One region of the Palleronia sp. genome, then DNA from elsewhere that is predicted to be linked to it. Evidence: riboswitches for the same ligand, from Rfam matches in the RefSeq annotation. Region 1 holds a riboswitch; the other holds the start of a gene.
What was found. Region 1 has a riboswitch for thiamine pyrophosphate ahead of thiD (bifunctional hydroxymethylpyrimidine kinase/phosphomethylpyrimidine kinase). Riboswitches for the same ligand answer to the same signal wherever they lie in the genome.

Region 1 (3,396 bases):
TCGAAGGTCGCGCCCGAAGCGCCTCCATGCTCGGCCACGAACGTGACGCCCACCTCTTCCAGGCGGTTGCGGAGGTGGTTCAGTGCCTCGCGCGGATCAAGGTGCGCTTCGGCGGGAACATGGAGAGCACGGTCGAAGCACCCGCCGAGGTCCGGCTCGAGCGCTGCGAGGCTGTCGGCGTCAAGCCGGTCGTGCCCCTCGATGCGGCGGGCGAACCGGTCGAGCTCGCGCCGGTCGCGGCCGAGCGTCAGCACGATCGTGCCGCGATGCTCGACGGCTACACCCTGCCGTTCCCACCAATCGGCCGCCTCTTGCCCCAGCCGCACGACAGGCTCTTCGGCCGTCTCGCTCTCGCAGAAGGGGGCCAGCATGCCGCCGGCCCACCACGAGCAGCCGTGCGGCCCCGGCCGGGGCGCCGGATCGTAGATCGTCACTTCACAGCCTCGGGCGACAAGTTCCGTCGCCACGCAAAGCCCGGCCACGCCGGCACCAAGGACCGTCGCCCGCATCACGTCCAAACCTCGTGGGAATGGTGGACGGGCCCGTGCCCGCTGCCGATGCCGAGTCCGTCCGCCGCGCGGATCGCGCCGTGCAGCCAGAGCTGTGCACGTCGAACAGCGTCCTCGATATGCGCACCCTTTGCCAACTCAGCCGCGATGGCCGAGGACAAACTGCATCCCGTGCCGTGAGTGTTGCGTGTGGCCAGCCGGGGCTGCTCCATCGCCACCACGCCGGACGCCGTCACCAGCCGGTCAATGCAGGTCGGCCCCTTAGCGTGACCGCCCTTCATGAGGATGGCTTGGGAGCCGAGCACAAGCAGTGCCCGCCCCTGCGCCTCGGCCTCTTCCGCGTCACGCGCCTCGTCGCGGCCCAGCAGGCGCGCGGCTTCGGGCAGGTTTGGCGTCAGGACGTCCGCGCGGGGCAGCAGGTACTCGATCAGCGCGGCCTCGGCTTCTTTCGCCAAAAGCGCGTCGCCGGACTTTGCGACCATCACGGGATCGAGCACGATGGGACCGGCGTAGCCCTCAAGCGCGGCGGCGACGGCGACTACGATCTCGGGTGAGGCAAGCATCCCGATCTTGATCGCCTGCGGCGGGATGTCATCGAGCACGGCGGCGATCTGCGCCGTAACGGTGGCGGGTGAGACTGCCTCGACGGCGAGGACGCCGCGGGTGTTCTGCGCGGTGATCGCGGTGATCGCGCTCGTGCCGTAGACCCCGAGAGCCGAAAACGTCTTGAGGTCACCCTGGATGCCCGCGCCTCCGCCACTGTCGGAGCCTGCGATAGTCAGTGCGGAGGCGTATCCCATCATCGCTTCCCCCCACCGACGACGGGAGGAGAAAGAAAAGGCAGCAGCCTTCGGCCGAGCCAGATCGTGCTCCGTTCCCTACGCCGGTATTGCCCGGATCAGGTTCGATGGGTTAGCTCGCGCCTCTCAGCCCCAGACAGGGCACCCCAACGGATTCGACGAAGACGTAGCGCGGGAAGAGCGGCGTTGCAATATGAGGTTGAGCGGCGTCGCGCTGGCGCTGCATCGATCTTTGCGCCGGTCGCGTGCGGCCTCATCGGATGCGGTGCCTCCGCAGACCAAGGGCGCCGGTGACCGTAGAGCCTTGGTCCGCTCGCTTGATTGCACATCTCATAGGCGCCGCACAGAAGGTGAAATCAAGGCGGCCCCCAAGTCTCCGCGAGCTCTTCAGCGCTGCCAAGCTTGGCTGTTGATCATGCCGCTTACGGGCCGAGCCCATGAGGGGCCTCGACCAATATCCGTCCTTCGGGTGCCGGGAGGCGCTCCGTGTTTTGGAAGTCGATCCATCTGCCGATGCCGACACGGGGCCGCCGATCCGGCCTCAAAGCCATTCAGGTAGATGCACCTGTATCTCTGCGAGCGCCAAGACCGCTCGATCACGAGGTTGTCCGTCCAGCGCCCGTGTTCGGCCATCGGCACCTTTCCCGCAGCACTCGTCGGGATCTTCGTCAATCTGGGGCCGAAACTGGCTGCGCTGATCGATATTGAGCGCATGGCGCTGCATGGCATCTCAGAGCGCCACGATGCAGAACTCAAGACTCATCGTGTGTGACAGCCGAATTATCGTTGGTTTGGTCGTGGTGACGAGAAGGAACCCGCCTTTCGCTCCGTGCGGTCCCTTCTTGCCGTAGCCTGTGCATCCTTGCGGAGGATTCGGGCGACGGAGGCCTGTGCCGAGGCGCTGGGCGAGGCGCCACTTGTACAACAGTGGTTTTCGAGCGGGCATTCGGCTCCGGGGCACTTCCAAGGGCTGGCGGAGCGCCGCGTGTCGAGCCGGTTCTTCGAGCAGCGTCCGCAACGCGCGAGCGGGTTCGCTCCTTGCGCCGCGTCATTGGACAGTCCACACATGTCAGGGCATCCGCCAGCTCGGCGTGATCATCACGATACCTAGGGAGGAAAGTTCAATGCTGAAGTCAATCTTCGCCGCCAGCGTCGCCGTGGCGGCTCTCACGGGCGCCGCACATGCCCAGGACAGCTACGACCTGCAGTTCCAGAGCAGCGACAACTCGGGCACGGCCGCGTTCGAGGTGCAGCAGGCCTGGGCCGAGCATATCGGCGAGATGTCGGATGGACGGATTTCGGTCGAGATGCTGCCAGTCGGGTCGATCGTCGAGTACAACGAGACCCTCGATGCGGTCGGGGCGGGCATTCTTGACGGCCACATCACCGACAGCTCGTATTTCACCGGCAAGGACGCCGCGTTCGCGCTGATCGGCAACCCGGTCGGGGCGTATTCGTCGGCCGAAGAGCTGCGCGCCTTCTTCAACGAAGGGGGCGGCACGGAGCTCTACAACGAGATCGTCAACCCTTACGGCGTGCAGTTCATCGGGCCGGCCGCGCAAACCGCGGAATCCATTCCCTCGGCGGTTCCGATCGACTCGGTCGAGGATTTCCAGGGGGTCAAGATGCGTGCGCCCGAGGGCATGGTGCAGTCGGCCTTCGCCGCAGCAGGCGCGTCGCCGGTCAACCTTCCCCAGTCCGAGGTCTTCACCTCGCTCGACAAGGGCGTGATCAGCGCTGCCGACGCCACGACGTTGGCCACGAACCACTCGATGGGTCTTCATGACGTCGCCAAGCACCCGATCTGGCCCGGCTTCCATTCGCTGCCGCTGAACGAAGTGTCGATCACCAAGGCCACTTGGGACCAGATGTCCGAGGAAGATCGCCAGATTCTGACCGACTCGGTGGTCTGGTACGCGGATGAGCTGGCCGAACGGATCTCCGCTCGCGACGAGGAAGTCGCCGAAGAGCTGCGTGCGCGAGACGACGTCACGATCCACAGCTGGGGCGAGGACGAAAAGCGCGAATTCCGCCAGATCGCCCAGGAACAGTGGGCTGACTATGCCGAGCGTTCCGAAAACGCGCAG
Region 2 (3,396 bases), on a different contig from region 1:
GGGGCCGTGCCTTCGACCACTGTCAGCCGATCCTGCCCCAGCGCGAGCGCGTTGCCGCGGATGCGGGCGGCCCGGTCCGGATGGCGCTCGACCGCCGTTGCGGTGCAGGCGGGGTGTGCCATGAGCCACTCGATCGCGATGGAACCGCTGCCGCTGCCGATGTCCCACAGGTGCTCGCCCGCGCGGGGGGCGAGGGCCGACAGGGTCAGCGCGCGGATCGGGCGCTTGGTGATCTGGCCGTCATGGTCGAACAGCGTGTCGGGGCGCCCGGACGACAGTGACAGGGCCGGGCCGGTGGGCTCGATGGCGACTGCGACGGGATGGGTATGATCTGCCGTCAGCGCGTCGGCCTGCTGGGTGGACATGCGCTCGCGCGGGCCGCCGAGCGCCTCGAGCACCGTGATCCGCGCGCCGCCGAACCCGATCTGGGTCAGCCACGCGCCCAGTTCGGCCACCGCGGCACCGTCGCGCAGGGTGGCCACGATCCGGGCGCCGGGCGCCAGATGCGGGCGCATGCGCTGCAGGGGCACGGCGTGGAGCCCTAGGCAGATCGTCCGCTCCAACGGCCAGCCGAGCCGGGCGGCGGCCAACGAGAACACCGAGGCGCCCGGGAAGGCCCGCCACTCTGACCTTTCCAGATCGCGCACCAGCACCGATCCCGCGCCGAACAAGAAGGGATCGCCCGAGACCAGCACCGCCACAGGGCGCCCGCGCCGCTCCATCAGCATCCGTATGCCGTCGGCATAGGGGACGGGCCACTCGACCCGCTCACCTCCGGTCGGCACCAGCGACAGGTGGCGGGGCGGGCCCATCACCACCTCGGCGGCGTCGAGCGCGGCGCGCGCGGCGGGGGACAGGCCGTCTGGCCCGTCCTCTCCCACGCCAATGATGCTGAGCCAGGGCCCGGTCATGCGCTCTCCACCTTGCGTGGCGGAGGGGTGGCACGCGGCGCGCGGCGCGGCAAGGGGCTGTTGCCTCCGCCCCCCGCAGGCGTCATGCAGGTTGGCATGAAGACGCCCCGCGCCCTCATCCTCGGCGGCACGACCGAGGCGACCGCACTCTGCCGGGCCATGGCCGAGGCGGGGATCGCCGGCACGATCTCGTTCGCCGGACGGGTCGCCCGCCCGGTGCGCCAGCCGCTACCGCAGCGGGTCGGGGGCTTTGGAGGTGTTGCGGGGCTGGTGGCCTATCTGCGGGACAACCGCATCACCCACTTGATCGACGCGACCCATCCCTTCGCCGCACAGATGAGCACGCATGCTGTCGCCGCCGCGGCCGAGGCGGGCGTGCCGCTCCTGGCCCTGACGCGCCCGCCCTGGGTCCCGCAGTTGGGCGACGAATGGACCTTGGTGCCCGATCTGGACGGCGCGGTGCAGGCGCTGGAGGGGTCGCGTCGGCGCATCATGCTGGCGATCGGGCGGATGCACCTGGACCTCTTTGCGCGCCACCCTCAGCACTTCTACCTGCTGCGCCTGGTCGATCCGCCCGAGGCGCCTCTGCCCGTCCCGGACGCCCATGTCGAAGTCTCGCGCGGGCCATTCACGCAGGAGGACGACGGCACGCTGATGGAGCGGCACCGAATCGACCTCATCGTGTCGAAGAACGCCGGGGGCACGGGCGCACGTGCCAAGATCGATGCGGCACGCGCGCTGGGCCTGCCGGTGGTTATGATCGACCGGCCCGCCCTGCCGCCGCGGCCCGAGGTGCATGACGTCGCCGCCGCGCTGGAGTGGCTGCGCACCTGACCACACCCTTGCAAGGCGTGCCGGTGCGTCCTAGCTCACGCCTTACCTCGGGGTGCCCGTTCGGCGGGCTGAGATGCGGCGCGTCCGCGAACCCGCAGAACCTGATCCGGCTAACACCGGCGGAGGGAAGGTCAGACGGCGCAAGCCCCTTTCCCCACCGGCGACAAGGAGGCGACATGCGTTTCGCGATACCGACCCTTCTCCTCGCCACCAGCCCTGCGCTGGCGCAGGAGCCACCCGTCCTGAACGTCTATACCTACGACAGCTTCGTGTCCGAGTGGGGCCCTGGCCCCGCCATCGAAGAGGCCTACGAGGCCCGCTGCGCGTGCGACCTGCAGTTCACCGCCGCCGGCGACGGCGCCGCCCTGCTGTCGCGCCTTCAGCTCGAAGGCACCCGCACCGACGCGGACGTGGTCGTCGGCCTCGATACCAACCTGATGGCCGAGGCGCAGGAGACGAGTCTGTTCGCGCCATCCGGCGTCGAGGGGGTCGACTGGGACTTGCCGATCGAGTGGGACAGCGAGATCTTCGTGCCCTTCGACTGGGGCTACTTCGCCTTCGTCCACCGCGCCGATTTCGACGCGCCGTCCTCCTTCCGCGCGCTTGGCGACAGCGACGCCTCGATCGTCATTCAGGACCCGCGCAGTTCGACCCCAGGACTTGGTCTGCTCCTATGGGTCAAGGAAGCCTACGGAGACGAGGCGCCGGCCATTTGGGAAGGCCTGTCGGACAACATCGTGACCGTCACTCCGGGCTGGTCCGAGGCCTACAACCTGTTCCTTGAGGGCGAGGCCGACATGGTGCTCAGCTACACGACCTCGCCCGCCTATCATCGGATCGGCGAGGGCGATGATGGCTATGCCGCCGCCAAGTTCGACGAGGGGCACTACCTGCAGGTCGAGGTCGCGGCGGCGATCGAGGGGTCCGACCAGGTCGACCTGGCGCGCGACTTCCTGTCGTTCCTCGCGACGGACGAGGCCCAGTCGGTGCTGCCAACCACGAACTGGATGTACCCGGCCAAGATGCCCGAAGCCGGCCTGCCCGACGGCTTCGACACCCTGATCGAGCCCGAGAAGACCCTGCTTGTCCCGATCGATAAAACGCCCGAGACCATCGACGCCGCGCTGGACGAATGGCGCGCCGCGCTCAGCCGCTGACGCTTGCCGGCGGGGCCGCGGCGATTGTCGTCGTGGTCCTTGTCGTCGGCTCGCTCGTTGCGGTGCTGGCCCGGGCCGAGGGCGCGTCGCTGGCGCCCGGAGACTGGGCGGCGGTCCGATTCACCCTGTGGCAGGCGGCGGTCTCGGCCGTGCTGTCGGTCGGTCTTGCCGTGCCGGTGGCACGAGCGCTGGCGCGGCGGCGGTTTCCGGGGCGGGCGCTGCTGGTCACGCTGCTGGGGGCGCCGTTCATCCTGCCGGTGATCGTGGCGATCCTGGGCCTGCTGATGGTCTTTGGCCGCGCCGGATGGGTGAACGACCTGGGCGGCGCTCTGGGTCTGTCGCCGGTCTCCGTCTACGGCGCGCACGGCGTGATCCTGGCCCACGTGTTCTTCAACCTGCCGCTGGCGACGCGCCTCGTCCTGCAGGGCTGGCAGGCGATCCCGGCCGAGCGGTTCCGGCTGGCCGCCGCCTTGGGCATGTCACGGCACGACATC

Region 2: it holds a riboswitch for thiamine pyrophosphate, as region 1 does, so the genes downstream of both, thiB (thiamine ABC transporter substrate binding subunit) here and thiD (bifunctional hydroxymethylpyrimidine kinase/phosphomethylpyrimidine kinase) in region 1, are expected to answer to the same signal.

Annotation. Positions count from the first base shown of each region.
Region 1 covers NZ_JBELKF010000082.1:9,238-12,633, forward strand. The annotation lists gene ACFDS3_RS15940 (FAD-dependent oxidoreductase) at 1-509, opposite strand, end outside; gene thiD (bifunctional hydroxymethylpyrimidine kinase/phosphomethylpyrimidine kinase) at 509-1,309, opposite strand; TPP riboswitch at 1,368-1,468, opposite strand; gene ACFDS3_RS15950 (hypothetical protein) at 1,869-2,081, shown strand; gene ACFDS3_RS15955 (TRAP transporter substrate-binding protein) at 2,434-3,396, shown strand, end outside.
Region 2 covers NZ_JBELKF010000001.1:110,423-113,818, forward strand. The annotation lists gene cbiE (precorrin-6y C5,15-methyltransferase (decarboxylating) subunit CbiE) at 1-911, opposite strand, end outside; gene ACFDS3_RS00555 (cobalt-precorrin-6A reductase) at 1,008-1,745, shown strand; TPP riboswitch at 1,784-1,890, shown strand; gene thiB (thiamine ABC transporter substrate binding subunit) at 1,922-2,902, shown strand; gene ACFDS3_RS00565 (ABC transporter permease subunit) at 2,878-3,396, shown strand, end outside.